Regions from separate parts of the Pseudoalteromonas sp. GB56 genome, predicted to be linked through region 1. Evidence: predicted binding sites of a transcription regulator. Region 1 holds the regulator's gene; the other holds the start of a gene.

What was found. The regulator sigma-54, encoded in region 1, starts transcription at its own class of promoters, with help from an activator protein. The targets are predictions, from matches to a motif close to GTTGGCACGNNNNTNGNNT.
Region 2: a site for sigma-54 is predicted at 3,082-3,100, ahead of fliE (flagellar hook-basal body complex protein FliE). Genes of this name have one in related genera too.

Annotation. Positions count from the first base shown of each region.
Region 1 covers NZ_JBPCHK010000001.1:730,799-742,356, reverse strand. The annotation lists gene ACH19P_RS03500 (KpsF/GutQ family sugar-phosphate isomerase) at 1-663, shown strand, start outside; gene kdsC (3-deoxy-manno-octulosonate-8-phosphatase KdsC) at 663-1,214, shown strand; gene lptC (LPS export ABC transporter periplasmic protein LptC) at 1,211-1,765, shown strand; gene lptA (lipopolysaccharide transport periplasmic protein LptA) at 1,755-2,288, shown strand; gene lptB (LPS export ABC transporter ATP-binding protein) at 2,285-3,010, shown strand; gene ACH19P_RS03475 (RNA polymerase factor sigma-54) at 3,034-4,524, shown strand; gene hpf (ribosome hibernation promoting factor) at 4,550-4,837, shown strand; gene ptsN (PTS IIA-like nitrogen regulatory protein PtsN) at 4,839-5,285, shown strand; gene rapZ (RNase adapter RapZ) at 5,316-6,161, shown strand; gene ACH19P_RS03455 (HPr family phosphocarrier protein) at 6,164-6,433, shown strand; partial or broken gene mgtE (magnesium transporter) at 6,625-7,984, shown strand; gene ACH19P_RS03445 (VOC family protein) at 8,027-8,443, opposite strand; gene pmbA (metalloprotease PmbA) at 8,587-9,936, opposite strand; gene yjgA (ribosome biogenesis factor YjgA) at 10,262-10,705, shown strand; gene tldD (metalloprotease TldD) at 10,754-11,558, opposite strand, start outside.
Region 2 covers NZ_JBPCHK010000001.1:1,315,198-1,326,755, forward strand. The annotation lists gene ACH19P_RS06180 (DNA-3-methyladenine glycosylase I) at 1-262, opposite strand, end outside; gene ACH19P_RS06185 (sensor histidine kinase) at 449-1,564, shown strand; gene ACH19P_RS06190 (sigma-54-dependent transcriptional regulator) at 1,557-2,957, shown strand; gene fliE (flagellar hook-basal body complex protein FliE) at 3,139-3,465, shown strand; gene fliF (flagellar basal-body MS-ring/collar protein FliF) at 3,485-5,200, shown strand; gene fliG (flagellar motor switch protein FliG) at 5,193-6,230, shown strand; gene fliH (flagellar assembly protein FliH) at 6,234-7,091, shown strand; gene fliI (flagellar protein export ATPase FliI) at 7,095-8,432, shown strand; gene fliJ (flagellar export protein FliJ) at 8,425-8,877, shown strand; gene ACH19P_RS06225 (flagellar hook-length control protein FliK) at 8,952-11,150, shown strand; gene fliL (flagellar basal body-associated protein FliL) at 11,262-11,558, shown strand, end outside.

The DNA.
Region 1 (11,558 bases):
CATGAAATCGTGAGTATTATCCCAGTTATCAAACGCATTGGCGCCGCGCTTATCGCGATGACAGGCAGTGCCACTTCAAGTATGGCAACGCTGTCTGATTTACACATCTGTATTGGCGTTTCAAAAGAAGCCTGCCCTCTGGGACTTGCACCTACGGCGAGTACCACTGCGACTCTCGCTATGGGCGACGCTATTGCAGTGGCTCTTCTAGAATCAAAAGGATTTACTGCAGATGATTTCGCTCTTTCGCACCCCGGCGGCAGTCTTGGAAAGAGGCTATTATTAACGCTGAAAGACGTGATGCACAGCGGTGATAATGTGCCGCGTTCACACCAATCACAAAGCATAAAAGACGCGCTACTGGAAATTTCCACCAAAGGCTTGGGCATGACTGCAGTCGTCGATGATGAGGGCAAATTAGTTGGACTGTTCACCGATGGTGATTTACGCCGAGTGCTTGAGCATCGTATCGATATTCACAGCACCGCACTTGTGGAAGTGATGACGCCAAATTGCACCACAGCGAAGGCCAACATGCTAGCAGCTGAAGCGCTCAATGTGATGGAACGTAAACGTATAAATGGTCTGATTGTTGTTGATGAACATCAGCGTCCTGTAGGTGCCCTCAATATGCAAGATCTACTTAGAGCAGGAGTGCTTTAATGCTATTTAGCGAGTTATATCAACCGATTGCAGAGAATGCGTGGCAAAGAGCCTCACGGGTAAAGCTGCTGATATGTGATATCGACGGCGTATTTTCTGATGGCCGTATCTACTTAGGCAATCAAGGCGAAGAACTCAAAGCCTTCAACACCAAAGATGGGTTTGGCATAAAAGCCTTGATGGACTCGGGTGTCCGCGTCGCGGTTATTACTGGCCGTCAATCTCGCATCGTTGAAACCCGTATGACGAGCCTAGGTGTGCAGCATATCTATCAAGGCAAAGAGAACAAACTTGAAGCTTATGCAGAACTCAAGGCCACGTTAGGACTCAATGATGACCAAGTTGCTTATATCGGGGACGATGGCCCAGATTTACCGGTCATGGAAAAAGTCGGCTTTGCAGTTGCCGTGAATGATGCTCACCCACTAATCAAACGCATCGCACATTATACGACACTGATGCCTGGTGGTTTTGGCGCCGTGCGCGAACTCACTGACTTATTGATGTTGGCGCAAGGTCACTCCTTAGGCACTAAAGGTACCAGTTCATGAACAATGCTCGGTTGCTTATTTCCATCATTTTCCTCGCTATTATGGCTTGGTTGTGGGCACCGTATTTTATGAAGCAAGAACAAACGGTGGTGAAAACGGACCAAGCTATTGCGACACCTGATTACACAGCGACTGGTTTACGACAGCGTAGTTATAACGATCAGGGGGCGTTAAGCCACAGTGTTTATGCTGAACAAATGGAAATGTTTGAAGAACTTGGCTTCACCCATTTTAGAAAACCAGAATTTACACTGTATAACGATGGCGAACGCTGGCGATTGACTGCCGACGAAGCCACTTTATATAACAATAATATTTTGATCTTGGAAAATAACGTTGTTGCCACCAACTTATTAGAAGGGGCAATGATTGAACAAGTCAAAGCGGCGGCTATCCAAATAGACATTGATGCGCAACGAATGGAATCGGAGCAAAGCGTTGAGCTCAGAGGGCCTGATGTATTAATCACAGGTCAGGGCTTGAAAGCAGATATCAATACAGAGATAGTGGAATTAATAAAACATACGCGAACAGTATATTATGACCAATAAATTCAATGCATTAATTCTTGGTTTAGGGCTTAGCCTAAGCGCAATGGGCGCGCACGCGGAACAAACAATCAACACGACAGAAGTGTTAATTGACGCCGATAACCAAATTGCCATGATCAAAGAAAATATCACTATTTTTGATAAAAACGTGCACATCGTTCATGGTAATCGTCAAATAAAAGCTGATCGTTTAGAAGCGCACCGCCGCCCAGAACTGGGTGACAATAAGCAACTGCTGATCGCCACGGGTAGTCCAGCGATGTATATAGAAACCATGGAAGATGGTCAGCAAATTACCGCTTCTGCAAAAGAAATTCGCTACGACGTTGCCACGCAAATTTTACAAATCAAAGGTGACGCAAAAATTGAAATGGCTGATCAACAGATCATCGCTGAAACTATCAGCTATGATATAGATAAACAGACCATCAGCGCCGAGAAAGACAAAAATTCAAGTACACGAGTACGCACGACTTTGACACCACAGAGCGAAGAAAAGCCTGAGGAAAAGGAACAACCATGACCACATTGAAGGCGCAAAAATTAGCAAAAAGCTACAAAGGTCGTGAAGTTGTAAAAGACGTAGGACTGGAAGTTAAAGCTGGCAGCATTGTTGGTTTATTGGGCCCAAACGGCGCAGGTAAAACCACGACCTTCTACATGATTGTGGGTCTGGTACCCAGTGACAAAGGCATGATCAGCATAGACGATCAAGACATCACATTGCTGCCAATGCACTCTCGTGCGCGGCTGGGCATAGGCTATTTACCGCAAGAGTCTTCGATATTTCGAAAACTCACCGTTTATCAGAACCTGATGGCGATTTTAGAGACGCGCAAGGACCTAAACAAAGCAGGCCGAGAGGAACAATTAGAAAGCTTGTTGGACGAATTTAATATCCAGCATATTCGCGATTCATTTGGAATGGCATTATCAGGTGGTGAGCGCCGTCGCGTTGAAATTGCTCGCGCTTTAGCCGCAAACCCCAAATTTATCCTTTTAGATGAACCTTTTGCTGGTGTAGACCCTATTTCGGTGTTAGATATAAAGAAAATCATTGAGCACCTGCGAAACCGTGGCATCGGTGTACTTATCACCGACCACAATGTGCGTGAAACCTTAGATGTATGCGAAACCGCTTATATCGTCTCTCACGGTGAATTGATTGCGTCAGGCACACCACAACAAGTGCTCGCCGATCAAACCGTTCGTGATGTTTATTTAGGTGAGCAATTTAGGCTATAACAACAAAAGGATTGTTAGAGTACATGAGGCAATCATTACAGCTGCGCTTAGGCCAGCAATTAACAATGACCCCACAATTGCAGCAAGCTATTCGCTTGTTGCAGCTCAGTACTTTGGATCTTCAACAAGAAATTCAAGAAGCACTTGACGCTAACCCACTCTTAGAAGTCGAAGAAGAAAATTACGCTGACAACGCGAGTGATAAGAACGATAACGAACGCCTACAAAACGGTGAAGACAAAGTCGATGTTGAATCACAAAGCAGCGACCAAATAGAAAGTTCTGACGCATTAAACAACGACTCGATCAGTGATGAATTACCCATGGATGTATCTTGGGATGAATATATCAGTGCAGCTCCCGTAGCTTCAGCAGGTCCAATGCCTGATGATGAGTTTGTCTACCAAGGTGAAACCACCGAGACACTGCACGATTATTTGATGTGGCAACTGCAACTCACCCCATTTAGCCCAGTCGATGAAGCGATTGCGACAGCCATTATTGAAGCAATCGACGACAATGGCTTACTAACCGTTTCTACTGAAGATTTGCTCGAGAGTTTAAATCACGAGGAGCAAGACGTAGAAATCGAACTAGATGAAATTGAAGCTGTCCTAAAAAGAATACAACTCTTTGATCCTGTTGGAATTGGTGCGCGTTCACTACAGGAATGCTTATTGATCCAACTCAATCAATTTTCACCTCAAACCCCTTGGCTTAGTGAAACGAAAGAGGTAATTTGTAATTACATTGATTTGCTAGGTAACCGTGACTATCGCACCTTAATGAAAAAGACTAAGCTTAAAGAAGCTCAGTTAAAAGAGGTGATGACGCTGATACACAGTTTGAGTCCGAAACCTGCCGCAACTATTGTGCGCGAAGAGTCAGAATACGTGATTCCTGATGTATCCGTTAAGAAGGTTAAAGGGCGTTGGCTGGTCGAGTTAAATCCTGACAGCATGCCGAAGATACGAGTTAATGATCATTACGCATCATTAGGCCGTAGCTGTAAATCACAAAGTGACAGCCAGTTTATACGCTCTCACTTACAAGAGGCTAAATGGTTTATAAAGAGCCTGGAACAACGCAACGATACCTTACTCAAAGTAACTAATTGCATTGTTCAACAACAACAGGCATTCTTTGAACATGGCGAAGAAGCGATGAAACCAATGGTCCTCAATGACGTGGCCGAAATGGTTGAGATGCACGAGTCGACAATTTCTCGTGTAACGACCCAAAAATATATGCATACGCCACGTGGGATTTTTGAGTTGAAGTATTTCTTCTCCAGCCATGTGAACACCGAAAATGGAGGTGAATGCTCATCCACAGCGATTCGAGCATTAATCAAGAAGCTAGTAGCGGCGGAAAATGTTGCCAAGCCATTAAGCGACAGCAAAATAGCCGATATACTCGCAGAGCAAGGAATCAAAGTGGCTCGACGAACGATTGCGAAATATCGTGAATCGTTAGCCATACCACCGTCAAATCAACGTAAAAGCTTGATATAGACGTTAGACAAGAAGGAAAATGCTTATGCAATTGAATCTTACCGGTCGTCATGTAGAAATCACAGACTCTCTTCGTAACTATGTGAATAGTAAATTTGCAAAACTTGAGCGTCATTTTGACCATATTAATAATGTGCATGTCATCCTTGATATAGAGAAACTCACACAAAAAGCAGAAGCAACACTTCACGTAAATGGCGGCGAATTATTTGCCACCGCAGAGCACCAAGATATGTATGCGGCGATTGATGGCCTAATTGATAAATTGGATCGCCAAGTAATTAAACATAAAGAGAAATTATCTCGACACTAAAATGAGCTTAGAACATCTTTTCTCCAAGGACTGCAGCAAAGCTGCGGTCCTTTTTAATAGCAAAAAAAGAATGTTGGAGTACCTAGCACAGGTCGCTCATCAACACGCACCGCATTTAAACGAGCAAACCATTCTCGATGCGCTTTTGGCGCGAGAGAAGCTCGGCAGTACTGGCTTTGGGAAAGGCGTCGCAATTCCTCACGGTCGATTGGAAGGCATTGAACAAACCATTGCCATCATAGTCACCAACCGCGAAGCCATTAACTTTGATGCCATAGATAATCGTCCTGTTGATATTTTTGTCGCACTGCTCGTACCAGATAATCAGTGTGATCAACACCTCAAGACCTTAGCGCAAATTGCTGATAGACTTAAAGACAAGCAATTGTGCAAACAGCTGAGAACAGTCACCACAGATCAGGAGCTCTATCAGCTATTTGTGGCCTAATTTAGTCACAGGAAGTTTAAGGGAATTAAAGTGGAATTGATTATTGTCAGTGGTCGCTCTGGTTCAGGTAAGTCTGTCGCTTTGCGCGTATTAGAAGATTTAGGTTATTACTGCGTAGACAATATCCCAGTTAATCTGCTGCCCGCTCTTGTGCGCAGTGTCTCAGACAACTACGACAAAATCGCTGTCAGTATCGATGTGCGAAACTTACCCAAAGAAGAGCAGGAATTCAGTGATATCTTGGCTTATCTTCCTGCATTTTCAAAACCCTCTCTATTTTATCTAGATAGCGACGAGCAAACGCTGATTAAACGTTTTTCTGAAACACGTCGATTGCACCCATTATCGATGCAAAACCTGCCATTAGACATTGCTATTCGTGAGGAAAAGAAACTGTTAGACGTGTTAATCTCGCACGCTAACTTTATTATCGATACGAGCGAACTCAGCGTTCATCAGTTAGCTGAAATGGTGCGTGAAAAAGTCCTCGGTAAGAAAGATAAACCATTACTCATCACCTTTGAGTCATTTGGCTTTAAACACGGCATCCCGAAAAATGCTGATTACGTATTTGATGCGCGCTTCTTACCTAACCCTCACTGGGAACCTGAGCTCAAGCCGCTAACCGGTTTAGATCAGCCAGTAAAAGATTACCTCTCAAGCGATGGTATCGTACAGAAGTTTACTTGGCAGATTCAAACCTTCGTGCAAACTTGGTTACCTCATCTGGAGCGCAATAACCGCAGCTATTTAACGATTGCGATTGGCTGTACTGGCGGTCAACACCGTTCTGTTTATTTAGCGCAGACATTGGGAGAGCGCTTTATGGATACCTACCCAAACGTCAAAATCCGCCACCGTGAACAGGAAAAGTAACCGTGACAGAAGCCACCTTTGTTATCCAGAATAAACTCGGCCTTCACGCCCGCGCCGCTTCTCAGCTCGCGCAATTAGCAATGAATTTTGACGCTAAAATCACCCTCTATCAAGGTGATAAAAGCGCTGAGGCAGACAGTGTTCTCGCACTGTTGCTACTTGAAAGTGGCAAAGGAAAAGAAGTACGAGTAGTGTGTGAAGGCAATGACGAGGAAGGGGCCCTTGTCGCAATTGGGCAATTAATCGCCGAAAAATTCCACGAGCAAGAGTAGCTCCTTCACGGGTGTTCAGTTAAGCAAAAATACCCTCTGTGTTTAGTAATTGTTTATTACCCAAAATATAAACACCCTCTATATCTCATTTACCTTTGGTATCTTTGTCTGAGTTAAGGTAAACTTATCAAGCGCTTGTAAGTGCTCGCTTATAAGCAGATTTCTTCCAGTTTTATCTTTAAGGGAAGCCTATGCCAGAAGCCTATGAACAAGAAAATCCGCTCCAACCACTTCAGGAAATTACTGAAGCCCTTAGCAGCGGCCAGTTTGTTCATGTACGCAGGCTTTTAGCAAAAACAGCGCCCAGTGATACGGCGCTACTTTTAGAGTCTTCCCCACACAAAACACGTTTTAAACTTTGGTCTCTCGTCGATCCTGATGTACAAGGTGATGTTCTCGAAGAACTCTCTGAAGATGTACGTCTAAGTATCATTGCGCGAATGGAACCGGAGCACATTGCTGCTGCGACCGAAGACATGGACGACGATGACCTAGGTGAAGTACTTCGTAGCTTACCTGAGCCAGTCTATAAAGACGTAATCGAGGCGATGGACAGCCAGAATCGCGACCGTGCGACGACGGCTTTGTCATATCAAGAGCGCTCTGCGGGTGCCTTGATGAACACCGATACGGTGACCATTCGTCCTGATGTATCCATTGATGTGGTACTGCGTTATTTACGCCTCAAAGGTGAATTACCTGAAGGCACGGATGAGTTGTACGTGGTCGATAAAGATAACTGTTTTCTCGGTTCTCTGCCGCTTACATCTTTGTTGACGACTATGCCGGACGCGATTGTTCGCGAAGTGATGGATGATGAGTGTGAGTCGATTCCCATCACCATGGATGAATCTGAAGTTGCACAACTGTTTGAGCGTCATAACTGGATTTCAGCACCGGTAGTTGATGAACAAGCACATCTGCTTGGTCGTATCACAATCGATGACATCGTTGACGTTATCCGTGAAGGCGCTGAGCACAGCATGTTAAGTCTTGCGGGTCTAGATGATGAAGAAGACACCTTCGCACCCGTAGTGAAAAGTACCAAGCGCCGCTCTGTGTGGTTGGGTGTTAACTTGCTGACCGCCATGCTCGCCGCCTTTGTTGCCAGCTTCTTTGAGAGCACCTTGGGTATTCTGCCTTTCCTTGCCGTATTGAATGGTATTGTGCCATCAATGGGGGGTGTTGCGGGCTCACAAACCCTAACCCTTGTGATCCGTGGTCTTGCTCTGGGGCATATTAACGACACCAACCAAAAGTTCTTACTCACCAAAGAACTCGCAATCGGCGCACTCAATGGCGTGCTCTGGGCCGTGTTAATAGGCTCAGCCATAGCGCTATGGAAGTGGGATCTCACTATCGGTTTAGTGATAGCTTTCGCCATGTTTATGAACTTGCTGGCCGCAGGTATCGCCGGTGCGGTTATCCCGCTTATTCTGAAAAGAATGAACATCGAATCCAGCACTTGCAGGTAACGTGGTACTGACTACAGTTACGGATATTGTTGGTATCTTTGCCTTCCTCGGCACCGCAACCTGGTTCTTGATTTAATGTATTGACGTCGATGCCCATTTTTGGGCATCTAAAACGCGTTTACAGCTCATTATTCCGCAACTCAGGAATATCTGTAAGATACTGCACAAACTCCACTTCAAAGCCCGCAGGGTCTATGAAGTACACATTACGACGATAGGGATTATCCGCACCTTGTTTCGCAATTTCAAAACCCGCCTGCTGTAGTCGTGTAATGACTTCATCGAGATTTTGCGTCACATAAGCAAAGTGTGCGAGACCTTGTTGATGGCCTTCGAGGTTGCGGTTGTCGCCTTCGCCATTGTCACTAAAAGCGATATAGTGATAGTCATCGCCAAAGTGCAGCCAATGACGCGGCTTCCCTGACCAAGTACCCTCTCCTTTACTACGAATATGCCAATGAGGAAATACAGCACGGTAAAAAGTAAGGGCCTTTTCTATATCACTAACAACTAAATTTACATGCTCTAAATACATCAGTCTCTCCAAAATTAATGTTTATCTTTTAGCGTTAGGAAGACTTTAAAACCTCAACTTAAGTTTAGGTAAAGCATTTATTGCACATAAAAAACGCCCAATTAAGGGCGTTGTACGTTTTCAGGTTGGCAGTGAGTAAACGATCACTCTCCCGCTATTTGCATTTGCTCGATTAGCACGGAGCCTGTGAGCACACCGCCACGATGGTCAATATCACCACCAATGCCAGCGATGCCTTTAAACATATCCTTGAGGTTACCGGCAATGGTAATTTCACTTACAGGGTACTGAATTTCACCATTTTCAACCCAGAATCCAGCGGCGCCACGGGAATAATCACCCGTCACTGTGTTAACCCCTTGACCCATTAGCTCTGTCACCAATAAGCCTGTGCCCATCTGCTTAAGTAGCGCATGTAAATCATCATGGGTTTGCTGTACCAGCCAGTTGTGGATACCACCTGCATGCCCGGTCGGTGTAAGCCCCATCTTACGGGCTGCGTAACTCGCCAATAGATACGTTTTAAGCTCACCTCCGTGAATGATTTCACGATCTATGGTTTTCACCCCCTCCGAGTCAAACGGCGAAGAAGCAAACCCCTTAAGCATGTGTGGGCGCTCACTGATATTGACGATATCACTGAATACTTGGGTATTGATGCTATCAAGTAAGAAGCTCGATTTTCGGTATAATGCGCCGCCACCAATGGCTGACACTAAATGTCCAAACAGCGAACTGGCGATATCAGCGCGAAATACAACAGGCACCTTCATTGTGCCCAACTTTTGGCTGTTGAGTCGAGCTATGGTCTCACTCGCTGCTTCTAAGCCAACTTCTTTAGCTGCTTTTAGCCCGTTTTGGTCACGAGAAATCGTGTAGGCTGAATCACGCTGCATTTGCTCGCCATCTTGGCCAATAACCATAGTGCTGATGCTATGACGCGTACGAGGGAAACCTGCCAACATGCCATGACTGTTACCGTAAACACGTAAGCCTTCATGACTACTAAAACTCGCACCGTCCGAGTTAACAATGCGCTCGTCAAAATTAAGTGCTGCATGTTCAGCTTCTTGGCACAAGGCAATTCCCTCTTCAGGCGTCACCTGCCAAGGGTGGTAAAGGTCTAAATCAGGCGGACTCATTTCTAATAGTTCAGCATCGGCCAAGCCATTGCATCGATCTTCAGAGGTGTATTTGGCAATCTCAATCGCCTTTTCAACCACTGAACGCAAAGCTTGAGGGCTTAAATCTGCTGTCGACGCTGAACCCTTTTTATTACCAACATAAATACTGACACCTAGGCCGCCGTCTTGGTTGAATTCAATCGTTTCAACGTCACCCAATCGCGTGCTCACCGATAATCCAGATGTGCTCGACATCGCTGCTTCGGCTGCGGTAGCGCCCAACTTTTTGGCCTGCTCCAACACTTCACTGACGGCGTTCTTAACGTCTTCAATCTGGCTGTAAATGGGTGCCAAGTCTTTTTGTTGCATAGTTCTTTTCGCTCTAAAATCTTATGCTCTAAGCCTAACACAAAGCATCTCACTAATTTAGTGATTCGCTTGCAATTAATCAGCTCACACACAGATATTGCTGGAATAAGCTGCCCCCCGCTCAATGCTTTTTTAAGTTTGGTTGCTAGTCATATTGAGCACAAAGAGCAACGAGTGTTGCCACTGCGTAATTATATAAACACGAGTTCATACAAATTGGTATAATTACCCCAAAGTGCATTATTCGAGACTAGTATGGCTAAAAAACCGCAACCTGAAGAAGAAATCATTTTACGTATCAAAGAGTGAACTAAAGCGCGATGCAATGGAGTTCCATGAACTTGGTATTGAACTCGCTAGCCTCTCTAAAAAACAACGTGAAAAACTTCCTCTTAGCCCAGATTTGGAAGCGGCAATGGATTTGGCTGACCGTCTAAAAGACAAGAAAGATGCCTACCGTCGTCATATGAATTACGTTGCAAAAACGCTGCGTAGCACCACCAACGTAGAAGAAATCAACAATGCGATGGCGATTATTACTAACAAAAATAATCAAAAAGATGTGATCATTAATCACATTGAGCAAATTCGTGACGAATCGATCGCCAAAGGCGATGGTCGCCTCAATGCATTACTTGAGGAATACCCAAACCTAGAGCGTCAGCGTATGCGTCAACTTATTCGCCAAGCGGCGAAAGAAGTGAAAGATGAAAAGCCAGGTAAGTCATTCAAAGAGCTTTTCCAGATTCTCAGAGATTTGATGCTCTAGTTATCGATTTAACATCCGTAAAAAAGGCAGCCTTAGCTGCCTTTTTTATTATGCGGTGCCACCGACGGTGAGCTGGTCAATCTTCAATGATGGTTGGCCTACGCCAACAGGGACACTTTGACCGTCTTTTCCACACACACCCACACCTTTATCGAGCTCAAGATCGTTGCCCACCATAGAGATGTGCTTCATTACCTCTGGGCCATTGCCAATTAAGGTTGCACCTTTGATTGGCGTTGTGATTTTTCCATTTTCAATCAGGTAGGCTTCTGAAGCTGAGAATACAAACTTGCCTGAGGTGATATCCACCTGACCGCCGCCAAAGTTTGGCGCGTAGATACCCTTGTCTACTGAGGCAATGATTTCGTCTTGAGAATGCTCACCCGCTAACATGTAGGTGTTGGTCATGCGAGGCATAGGTAGATGCGCATAAGACTCACGACGACCATTCCCTGTAGGTGCGACACCCATGAGTTTAGCGTTATGTTTATCTTGCATGTAGCCTTTAAGGATGCCGTTTTCAATCAATACATTGTAACCAGCTGGTGTACCTTCATCATCGATATTCAATGAACCACGACGATTCGCCATGGTGCCATCGTCAACAACGGTACACAGCTCAGAAGCGACTTGCTGACCAATTTTGCCACTGAATGCAGATGCCCCCTTGCGGTTAAAATCACCCTCTAAGCCATGACCAACAGCTTCATGCAGTAGTACGCCTGGCCAACCTGCACCGAGTACCACAGGCATGGTGCCAGCTGGCGCATCAACAGCCTCAAGATTCACTTTTGCCATGCGTACAGCATCTTCAGCAAAGTGCATCCAACGCGGCTTGCCTTCAACCAATTCT
Region 2 (11,558 bases), 580 kb from region 1:
CAATGCCTTCATCCGCAAGTAGTCGCTCTATGTCTTTATCATCAAAGGCAGCAACTTTGCGGGCGTCAAAGTTGGAAAACGCTTTGCGGTAGTTGTCGCGCTTTTTCAAAATGGTGTACCAGCTCAAGCCTGCTTGTGCTGATTCCAAGGTTAAAAATTCAAACAAGGTGTCGTCATCATAGATAGGTACGCCCCATTCCTCGTCGTGATAGGCGACGTAATCTGCTTTTGTTAAATCAACCCAATGGCATCGTTCGCACATATTCGCTTCCTTGAAATTACACTTAATATTGCAGTTCCTACACCATAGCAGTTAACTGTTTTTATATACAGTGTCATTTTTTTGTTTTTTCACAATCATCTTCTAACGTATTGTAAATTATGAAAATAAAAGTTGGTACGCTTTGTGCTTTTGTTAAGGGAACCCTGTGTTTAAGAGTAAATAACAATGGCTTTAGCGAGTGTAATAACCCCGCAAATCTTTCAACATGGACAGTTTGTCTCGCCACTGGCGCATGAAGCGTACGTGGGTGAGCTCAGTGATCTTCGACTCCAGGCGAGTTGGTTGAGTCACCTTGTCGATACCATGCCCGCGGGTGTGGTGGTGCTTGATGGGCAGGGGATGATTGCTAAAGCGAATCAAATTGCTATCGACATGTTGGGTGAGCCACTCGAAGGTGAGAAGTGGTTTAGTATTATTCAGCGCTCATTTCGCCCACAACAGGACGATGGCCATGAGGTCTCGTTACGAGATGGTCGCCGTATAAAGCTCGAGATACGCGCATTGGCGCCAGAGCCTGGGCAACTCATTCTCATGACAGATTTAACTGAAACCCGTCAGCTACAAGCTCGTCTGGCACACATGCAACGTTTGAGTGCGCTGGGAAAAATGGTGGCAACACTTGCGCACCAAGTGCGCACTCCTCTGTCTGCAGCTATGTTATATGGTGCAAATCTTGGTTCTCAGCGCCTTAACAGTGAGTCTCGTACACACTTCCACGGCAAGTTGATGTCGCGTTTAAAAGACTTAGAAAGCCAAGTAAACGACATGCTGCTGTTTGCCAAAAGCGGCGAACAACAGGTAGTTGAACCTATGTCTCTTGGTCAGCTATTAAGCGAAGTAAAGCACGGTGCGGATGCCATGCTCTGTGAAAATGGTGCTCAACTACATGTGCAATTACCTGAACCTGATGTACAAGTGATGGGCAATCGCACAGCCCTTGCCAGTGCGATTAACAATTTGATTCACAACAGCCTACAGGTCATTGAACAAGACGCACACATTCATTTGAGCGCGGCGCGTTGCCCTGAGGATGACAGCAAGGTTGATATTATCCTGCGCGACAATGGTCCGGGGATCGGTGATGAATTAAAGCACAAAATCTTTGAGCCCTTCTTCACCACCAAACGACAAGGTACGGGTTTAGGGCTTGCCGTGGTTGCATCAGTAATGAGTTCCCACAAAGGGCAGGTGAGAGTAGTCGATGCGCCACAAGGGGGAGCGCAGTTCATTCTTAGCTTGCCAGTTTTCGACGCCCATCCACAGGAGGACAATCATGAGTAATTATGTCTTAGTGGTCGAGGACGATCCCGGTTTACGTGAGGCGTTAACCGACACATTGTCATTAGCCGGAGTGCAATGCATCGCCGCAAAAAGCGGTGAAGATGCGATTATGATGCTCAAAGAGCATGACGTTTCTTTGGTTGTTAGTGATGTACAAATGCCAGGGATCAATGGCATAGAATTATTAAAGAGTATCAAACTCAATTACCCTGAGTTGCCTGTGTTGATGATGACCGCCTATGCCACCATTGACGATGCAGTTGAGGCGATGCGTCTTGGGGCGATTGATTATATGGCAAAGCCATTTGCGCCAGAGGTGTTACTCAATCTTGTGAGCCGCTATTTACCTGCTGAAACACCTGCGCACAAAGGCCCGATTGTGGCGGACGCCAAAAGTTTGGCGCTTATCGAGTTGGCCAATAAAGTGGCTGACAGCGAAGCCAGCGTTATGGTGATGGGGCCAAGTGGTAGTGGTAAAGAAGTGCTCGCGCGCTACATTCACGACCAGTCTGGACGGGCCAAAGAACCTTTTATCGCCATTAATTGCGCAGCTATTCCCGAGAATATGTTGGAGTCTACATTATTCGGTTATGAAAAAGGCGCATTTACCGGTGCTATCAATGCCTGTCCTGGTAAGTTTGAACAAGCGCAAAACGGCACTATTTTGCTCGATGAAATCACTGAAATGGACTTGAGTTTGCAAGCCAAATTGCTGCGGGTACTACAAGAGCGCGAAGTCGAACGTTTAGGCAGTCGTAAAACTATTGCACTTAACGTGCGCGTGTTGGCCACTTCAAACCGTGATTTAAAAGAGGCGGTGAAAGAGGGCGTGTTCCGTGAGGACTTGTTCTACCGACTGAATGTATTCCCGCTAAAGTGGTTACCACTTTGCCAGCGCCCAGGCGACATTGTGCCATTAGCTGAGCACTTGCTTGAACGTCATTGTCAAACCGCGAAAATGCCGTTAGCAAGTTTAAGTGATGCAGCTAAGCAACGGCTTCTTGCCCATGCATGGCCGGGGAATGTGCGCGAATTGGAGAATGTGATTCAACGGGCATTAATCCTCAAATCGGGCAATGTGGTGGATGAGTCTGCAATTTACATTGAAGAACTTGTTAATGCGCCTAGCTCAATCACACATGCATCTGAACCAGACATTCACGCTGTGGTGCCCACAGTCGAGCATCGCTGCGAACCGGATGAATTCGCGGTGGATGAACAATATACCTTTAAAGACGAGTTAAAGAGCAAAGAGCATAAAATTATTTTAGATACGCTCGCGCGCTTTAACGGCAAACGTAAAGACGTTGCCGACGCGTTAGGTATCAGCCCACGTACTTTGCGCTATAAGATTGCACAAATGCGTGAGCAGGGTATTCAACTGCCTGCTTAATCTCACCTTGAAAGCCCAAATCTGCTTTGGGCTTTTTTATTCTTCGTCAATTTAATGCCAGCTTAAAAAGTCATCACCGTCAAAAAATAAAACAGATAACCTATTGTTTTTATTGGGTAAATTTATTGGCACGCTTAATGCTTTGTTAATCCTAAGATTTATTTATCCAGTGATGTGCAAAATGAAAGTTGAAGCCAACTCATTGTTCCAAGAAATGCAAATGATTGCGCAAGAAGCGCAAGCGCGAAACCCACTTAAACCTGTGATGCCACAGACAACGTCATCCGCGCAATTTGGTGAACTACTAACCAACGCAATTGATACTGTTAACGGCCTACAGCAAGATGCTAAGTCAAAAGTGACGGCAGTTGAAATGGGTGACCGCCGTGTGTCGTTAGCAGAAGCGATGATCGCATCACAAAAATCGTCCGTGGCGTTTGAGGCAACCGTGCAAGTACGTAACAAGCTGGTTGAAGCCTACAAAGACATCATGAACATGCCTGTTTAACGGATAGCGGAGAAGAGTCGTGGCGCAAGCAAACCAATCTACAGATCTCGCCCTAGCCAGTGGTGGTGTCGATTTGGGCACCGGTGGTGATGATCATCATCAAGAACAAAAATCTGGAGTTCTCGGCGCATTGAGCGGTGTCGATATGCTGCGTCAAGTCACGCTTATTGTTGCTCTGGCTATCTGTTTAGCGATTGCGATTTTCATCATTATCTGGGCACGCCAGCCGGACATGCGTCCACTGGGTAAAATGCCGACAGAAGAATTGATTCAGACGCTTGATTTTCTCGACGCGCAAAAAATTGATTACCAGCTTGATGGCAACGTCATCATGGTGCCAGAAGATGCCTATCAAGACATCAAACTTAACATGACTCGCGAAGGTTTAACCCAAGGCCCAGACTCAGGTACCGACATCCTGATGCAAGACATGGGTTTTGGGGTTTCTCAACGCTTAGAGCGTGAGCGTCTCAAACATTCTCGCGAGCAACAACTAGCACGCACTATTGAAGAGTTAAACAAGGTAACCCGTGCCAAAGTGTTGCTGGCTATTCCAAAAGAAAACGTATTTGCGCGGATTGAAAAACAGCCTTCTGCAACGGTCGTGTTAACGGTTAAACGTGGTCGTAATCTTAACAGTGAAGAAATTGACTCTGTGGTTGATATTGTGGCTTCTGCAGTGCAGGGCCTATCGCCAGAGCGTGTGACCGTAACTGACCAAAATGGCCGTTTACTCAACTCTGGCTCGCAAAACTCATTATCTGCACGTTCACGTAAAGAATATGAAATTGAGCGTCAGCGCGAGCAAGAGTATATTGAAAAAATCGACAGCATAATGATCCCTGTGGTCGGCTTGGGCAACTACACAGCGCAAGTAGACTTAATCATGGACTTCAGCGCAGTTGAAGAAACGCAAAAACGTTTCAACCCAGATTTACCGGCAGTGCGCAGTGAAACCACGCTTGAAGAAAACAACATTGGTGGTCTAGCTGTGGGGATTCCAGGTGCGTTGACGAATCAACCACCCGTAAATTCAAATATTCCCGAGAACGCGATGAATGAGCAAAACGCACAATCAACGTCACCTTCTCGTAACCATAAAGAAGCAACCCGTAACTATGAATTGGACACAACCATTTCGCATAAACGTCAACAAACGGGTGTGATTCGTCGAATCAGTGTATCCGTGGCGGTAGATTATCTGCCAGGCGCAGGTGCCGATGGTCAGCCAGCACCGCGTACTGAACAACAACTCAATAATATCCGCCGCTTACTGCAAGGTGGAGTGGGCTTTGACCTACAACGTGGCGATGCGTTAGAAGTGGTCAGCGTGCCTTTCGTACGTGAAGACGCGAGCGTTATTGAAGAGTTACCTTTGTGGGAGCAAAATTGGTTCATTAAATTGGTGCGCTTGGGCTTAGGTGCCTTGGTCATTATCGTACTGATTGTCGCGGTGGTTCGCCCGATGTTGAAACGCCTAATTTACCCGGATGATACACTTGAAGCGTATGATGAGGAATCACTCACTTCAGGCGTGGATATCGGTGATAATACGTTGGATATGCTCAACACTGAATTTGATTCAGCATCAGTTGGCTTCTCACCCGATGGCACACTGCAGTTACCAGATTTACACGGCGACGAAGACCTACTTAAAGCAGTTCGCGCTCTGGTCGCAAATGAGCCAGAATTATCATCACAAGTAGTTAAAGCATGGTTGAACGAAGATGACTGAACAACAAGAAATAGTTAAAGCCAAATTCGATGTCGATAAGCTCGAAGGGGTTGAAAAAGCAGCCATCCTACTTTTGAGCTTGTCCGAAGAAGATGCAGCGCAAATATTAAAGCATTTAGAACCTAAACAAGTTCAGCGCGTGGGCATGACCATGGCGTCACTGGATGATCTAAGTCAAGACAAAATTAGTGCCGTACACAATCTATTTATTGAGCAAATACAACAGTTTAGTACTATTGGTTTCCAATCTGAAGATTTCATTAAGAAAGCGCTCACTGCAGCGCTAGGCGAAGATAAAGCAGCCAGTTTGATTGACCAAATTGTGATGGGTTCAGGTGCTAAAGGTCTAGATTCATTGAAGTGGATGGACTCCAAGCAAGTGGCGAACATTATTCGCAACGAGCACCCGCAGATTCAAACCATTGTGCTGTCTTACTTAGAACCAGAGCAAAGTGCTGAAATCTTGGCGCAGTTTCCTGAGAAAGTGCGACTTGATCTCACCATGCGTATCGCCAATTTAGAAGAAGTTCAGCCAGCGGCATTGCAAGAATTGAACGAAATCATGGAGAAACAGTTTGCTGGTCAAGCGGGTGCCCAAGCCGCGAAGATGGGCGGCTTAAAAGCTGCGGCAGATATCATGAACTATCTCGATACCAATATCGAAGGCCAGTTGATGGATTCAATCCGCGAGCACGACGAAGAAATGTCGCAACAAATCCAAGACTTAATGTTCGTATTCGAGAACTTAATGGATGTGGATGACCGAGGTATTCAAGCTATCTTGCGTGAAGTACAGCAAGACGTGCTGATGAAAGCAATTAAAGGCGCGGACGATGGTCTTAAAGATAAGATCCTTAACAACATGTCCAAACGCGCTGCTGACATGTTGCGAGATGACCTTGAAGCGATGGGACCTGTGCGTGTTAGTGAAGTTGAAGCCGCGCAAAAAGAAATTCTATCGACTGCGCGTCGTCTTGCTGATTCCGGTGAGATCATGCTTGGCAGTGGTGGTGGCGAGGAGTTCCTATAAGCCATGAGCGACACTAAATTGCACCGTGGAAGACCACTTGATGCCAGTGAAGCAGCCGATGAACTGTTGCAAAATTGGCCCATTCCTAATGTCTCAGCGAAACCTGAGTCATTGCAAGGTCGCTCCACGGCATTTGGTACTCCATTAGAAGAGCTTTACCGTACCCATGTGGAAAATGAGGTTGTTGAAGAAGGCGATGACTCCCATGTGCACGCCCCTCAAGAACAGGACTTCCCAAAACTCACGATGGAAGAGTTGGAGCAAATTCGTCAGGATGCGTATGAAGAGGGATTAAAGCAAGGCCATGAACAAGGTTATATAGACGGGTTTGAAAAAGGTGTTAGCGAAGGTAAAGAAGCGGGCTTCAAAGAAGGTGTAAAACAAGGCAATGAACAAGGCCTTGAAGATGCCAAACCACTGATTGATGAGCAATTGACTGTGCTTAAAGCGATGCTTGAGTCACTCGATGAGCCAGTTAAGCACCTTGACCAACAAGTGGAAAATGAAGTGCTATTTTTAGCCAGTGAACTGGCCAAAGCTATTACCTTGCATGAGATAAAAACGCACCCTGAGGTGATTCTCAATGCCCTTAAAGCGGCAACGGATGCTCTGCCGAGCAATGAAGCACAATGTCAGATTTACCTGCACCCTGAAGATTTAGAAATCGTCAGTGTGCATTTTGATGAGCAAGCCCTTGCAAATCGCCACTGGCAATTACTCGCAGAGCCAACGCTAGAGCGTGGCGGCTGCCATATTAAGCAGCAACGGTCCTCAATCGATATGGGGTTGTCCCAGCGAATGACTCAAGTTATTGAGAGTTTCTTACAAGATGCGGGTGTGCATGTTGAAGGGAAGGATTAAATAATGTCCTTACCCCTACTTGAGCGTTTGCAAGAAAAGCGTAAATACATCCACCAACCTTCAGTGTCTGTTGCTGGCAGTTTGACTCGCGTTGTTGGTCTTACCCTTGAGGCAAAAGGGCTACATGCGCCTGTGGGTAGCCAATGTTTAGTGGAAACTAATCAAGGCATGGTTGAAGCAGAAGTGGTGGGCTTTAACGACGATATTTTATACCTCATGCCCAACGACCGTATTTCGGGTGTGCTACCAGGGGCTCGCGTTATTCCTCAAGCGAAACAACCAGGTTTACCAGTGGGGATGAGCTTATTGGGACGCGTGGTTGATGGATTGGGACGCCCTCTAGATGGACTCGGTCCTGTGCGCGCTGAAAATCATGTGCGTTTTGCACAGCACAATATCAACCCTCTTGCGAGACGACCCATTAGCCAGCCGATGGATGTGGGTGTAAGGGCAATCAATTCCGTCATCACAGTCGGCCAAGGTCAGCGTATGGGCTTGTTTGCTGGTAGTGGTGTCGGTAAGTCTGTGCTGTTGGGAATGATGACTCGAGGAAGCGCAGCCGATGTTATCGTTGTAGGTCTTGTTGGCGAGCGTGGCCGCGAAGTAAAAGAGTTTATCGAAGAGATCTTAGGCGACGAAGGGCGTGCACGATCAGTGGTTGTAGCAGCTCCCGCTGATGCCTCGCCATTAATGCGCCTCAAAGGGTGCGAAAGCGCCGTGACCATCGCTGAGTATTTTCGAGATCAAGGCCTCAATGTATTGCTGTTGCTCGATTCGGTCACGCGTTATGCGATGGCGCAGCGTGAAATTGCACTAGCAGTTGGTGAGCCACCTGCTACTAAAGGTTACCCACCTTCGGTATTTGCAAAATTGCCCGCACTGATTGAACGCGCTGGTAATGGTGGTGAGGGGCAAGGTGCAATTACCGCCTTTTTCACTGTGTTATCAGAAGGTGATGACTTACAAGACCCAATAGCAGATGCCGCTCGGGCAATCTTAGACGGTCACATTGTTCTATCCCGAGAGCTTGCAGACAGTGGTCATTACCCAGCAATTGATGTAGAAAAGTCGATAAGTCGTGTAATGCCACAAGTGGTATCCGATATGCATATGCAGCAAGCACGATTGATGAAACAAGTAATGGCTTTGTATTCTGAAAACAAAGACATGATTACGCTAGGTGCATACCAAAAAGGCACCGATCAGATACTCGACCAAGCGATCGATATGATGCCAATGATCAATAACTTCTTGCGACAAGGCATGAAGGAAGTGGTGCCATACGATGAATGTTTGAACTCTCTGGCAAGGCTATTTGGTCAAGGAGGTAAACGTGGCTAAGTTAACCGTCTTACTGAAATTAGAAAGCGACAAAGAAGAAAAGCTCAGAGGTGACTTTTTGACTGCTCAACAGCATCAAAGATTGCACCAGCAAAAACTGGATGGTCTCAGCCAATTCAGAGGTGAGTATATGGCTCAACTCATGACTAAGGCGCAGGGCGGACTTTCCAGTGCTGGTTTTAGCCATTATCAAAATTTTATCAGCAAGATAGACCAAGCAATTGTTCAGCAAACCCAGGTTGTGGATACGGCCCGCAAAGTGGCTGAACAACGCCAGGCTCTTTGGCAAACACAGCGTATTCGCAAAGAAGCCGTGGCTAAATTGATTGATAAGCAAGAACAAAAGAAACAAGCGATGTTGGCAAAAGCAGAGCAGAAGATGCTCGATGAGTTTGCTACGAATCAATTCTTTGCGCGCCGCGCGCTTCAAAACACTGGTACATAAATTGCAGCCAAGGTAACAGATAGTTATTTCGGTGGTGAAGCGGCAGGGCTTTGCCACGTATAAGGGGTCTTTTGATGTCATACATTGAACCAGTGATTATGCTTAGTGGCCGTTCTGTTGAGGCAGATACTCGTGCACCACGTCATCAAGAATCTGAATCGAGTTTTGCCGATGCATTTGTGCAAGCTAAGTCTGACTCTAATGCCAGCACTCAGGAACACTCAGAGGTCAGTCAGCATGATGTTGGTCGTGAGTTAGAAGGCGCTTCTGCCAAGGTCAAAACGAATGAGCAAGGCGAGCAACACGGCAATTCAGATACAGCAAATGAACACCCAATTTCGCCACTGGTCTCACCAAAAGATGAACAAACGTCCTTGACCAATGATTATGATGATCAGGGCGCGAAAGATGCAGTTCTGACCGATGAGTTTGATGCTGAGTCAACAATGCACAATACGGTGAGTGACACACAAGCCCCCAGTGCTGTTTTACGTGAAGAACCTAATCTAGAAGACTTCAGCGATTCTGACTTTTTTTCCCAATTGTTTAATCAAGTAAATTTCCATACTGAATTGAAGCCTGTAGCGAAAGAAGTCAGCCAACTTTTAATGACGAACGATGAGTCTGATTTGAGGGTGTCGACAAACATGCGTGCTGCTTTAGCTGAATTGACACCAGCGCAACTTAAGCAGCTTAATGCACTCGTACAACAGTTAGGGAAAGAGCAGGGAATTGCGCCAAATGTATTGCAACAGCTAGACACCGAACTCACAGAGCTTGCACAGCAAGTGATTGGGTCAACCCAAGATGGTGATGTGTTTATAGCCACTCGGGACAAAACAGCTCCGCAATGGCTTGCGCAAGCTGGTCAGGTTAAATCAAACTCCGCAGCATTGGGAACAATTCAAGACACACCCGATGACCTGATGGCCGACCAAAAAGCTGAGTTAGCCAATAGTAAGCAACATACCAAACTTGGTGACTGGGTCAGTGCGCAAGCGCAAGATAAAAATGCGCTAAAAGCACCACAGATAGCGCGCTCAAATAACTTGGCAGCCATAACTGATAGCGGCAGAGTAACAGAAAGTGGCAGAGTAACCGAAGGTGGTAGAGTAACCGAAGGTGGCAGAGTAACAGAAAGCGGCAGAGTAACAGAAGGTGTGGCGCCAAATGACAGCAGAGCTCCTACACAAAGTAACAGTCAGAAGTTACCTCCTCTAGACATCGAGTTAGTGATTCAACAAGGGCAAAAGGACAGTAGCAAAGTAGTGCATACTTCAGCTTCAAGTGTTGCTGCGGACAATGTCATTTCACAAAGCAAAGAGCAAACCATTGCTGGTGATAAAGTCCTCGAGCGAGTCAGTCGCACCCAGCCCGCCAGTGAAGTGAAGGAAATGACTGTGGCAGGGGAGTTACCTAAAGCAAGTGCAGCTTTAACAGGTGCTGTTGATATGCTGTCATCTGCAGCTCAGGGCACAGCATCTTCAGCTCCTCAGGCAGCGAAAACACACTCTCCTGTGAATACTGGAGGTGCGGTCACAAACGCCGAAGTTGCGATGACCGACTTGCTTGAACCGTCTGCACAAGTGGATGAGAACATCACAGAGAAGGCATTAAACACAGAGAGCGTGCGAGCTGAGTCAAATCAGACTGTGGGCGCAAGAATACAACAACTCGCTCAGGCTTTACTAAGCCAAACACACGTGGGCGCAAATACTGATTTAAGCAACGCAATAGAAGCTGACTTAGCTCATTGGCAACACACTCAAAGTATCACTCAGGTGGCTGCTCACAATACTTTGAATGCACAGAAGCAATCACTGCCATTGGACCCCGCACTGATGCAGGCAATTAATATCACTAAGAGTGATGCAGCCCTGCAATTGCATCAGCGTGTAAATATGCTGCTCAATTTAAGCAATCAGGAAGCTGAAATTCGTCTCGACCCTCCCGAACTAGGCAGCATGCAGGTACGAGTGCGTAGCGAAGGCGAGCAGGCACATGTGAATTTCGTTGTGCAAAACCAGCAAGCTAAAGAAGCACTTGAACAAGCGATGCCAAGATTAAGGGAGTTGCTTGCTCAGCAAGGTTTGGCATTGGGTGATACCAATGTTGAACAGCAGGGACAACAACAAGAATTTGACCAAAATGAATCACAATTTGCAGGGCAGCAGCACAATGCTAACGAAGATGAGACAGATCACGACGAACAGCTGATTGCTGCACAACAGAAAAACGCGCAGTCTAAGCAAGGAATTGATTTCTATGCTTAATAACAATTGCTATCATAATCCGAACCTAGGCTAATTTAGTGCTACATAAAGCAACTTGTTACCCTAAGATTAGGTTATTATAAATTTAAATACGTTTACTTGAGGCAACCGATGGCCGATGACAACCAAGCCGACCTGCAGATAGAAGAAGGCGGCTCCAAGAAAAAACTAATCATAATTATCGCCGTTGTTGTGTTACTTGCTGCGGGTGGTGGCGGTTATTTCATGTTTGCCGGTGGCGATGAGCCTGCGCCCGCTACGCTCGATCAAGAAGCTGGCGCAACGGGTGAAGCCCAGCCCGCAGGACCAAGCGCTCAACTAGGCAGCGCGTTGTACGTGGCGATGCCGCGACCATTTGTATTTAATGTCCCTGGTGCAGCACGAGACCGTATCGTCCAAATCAAAGTG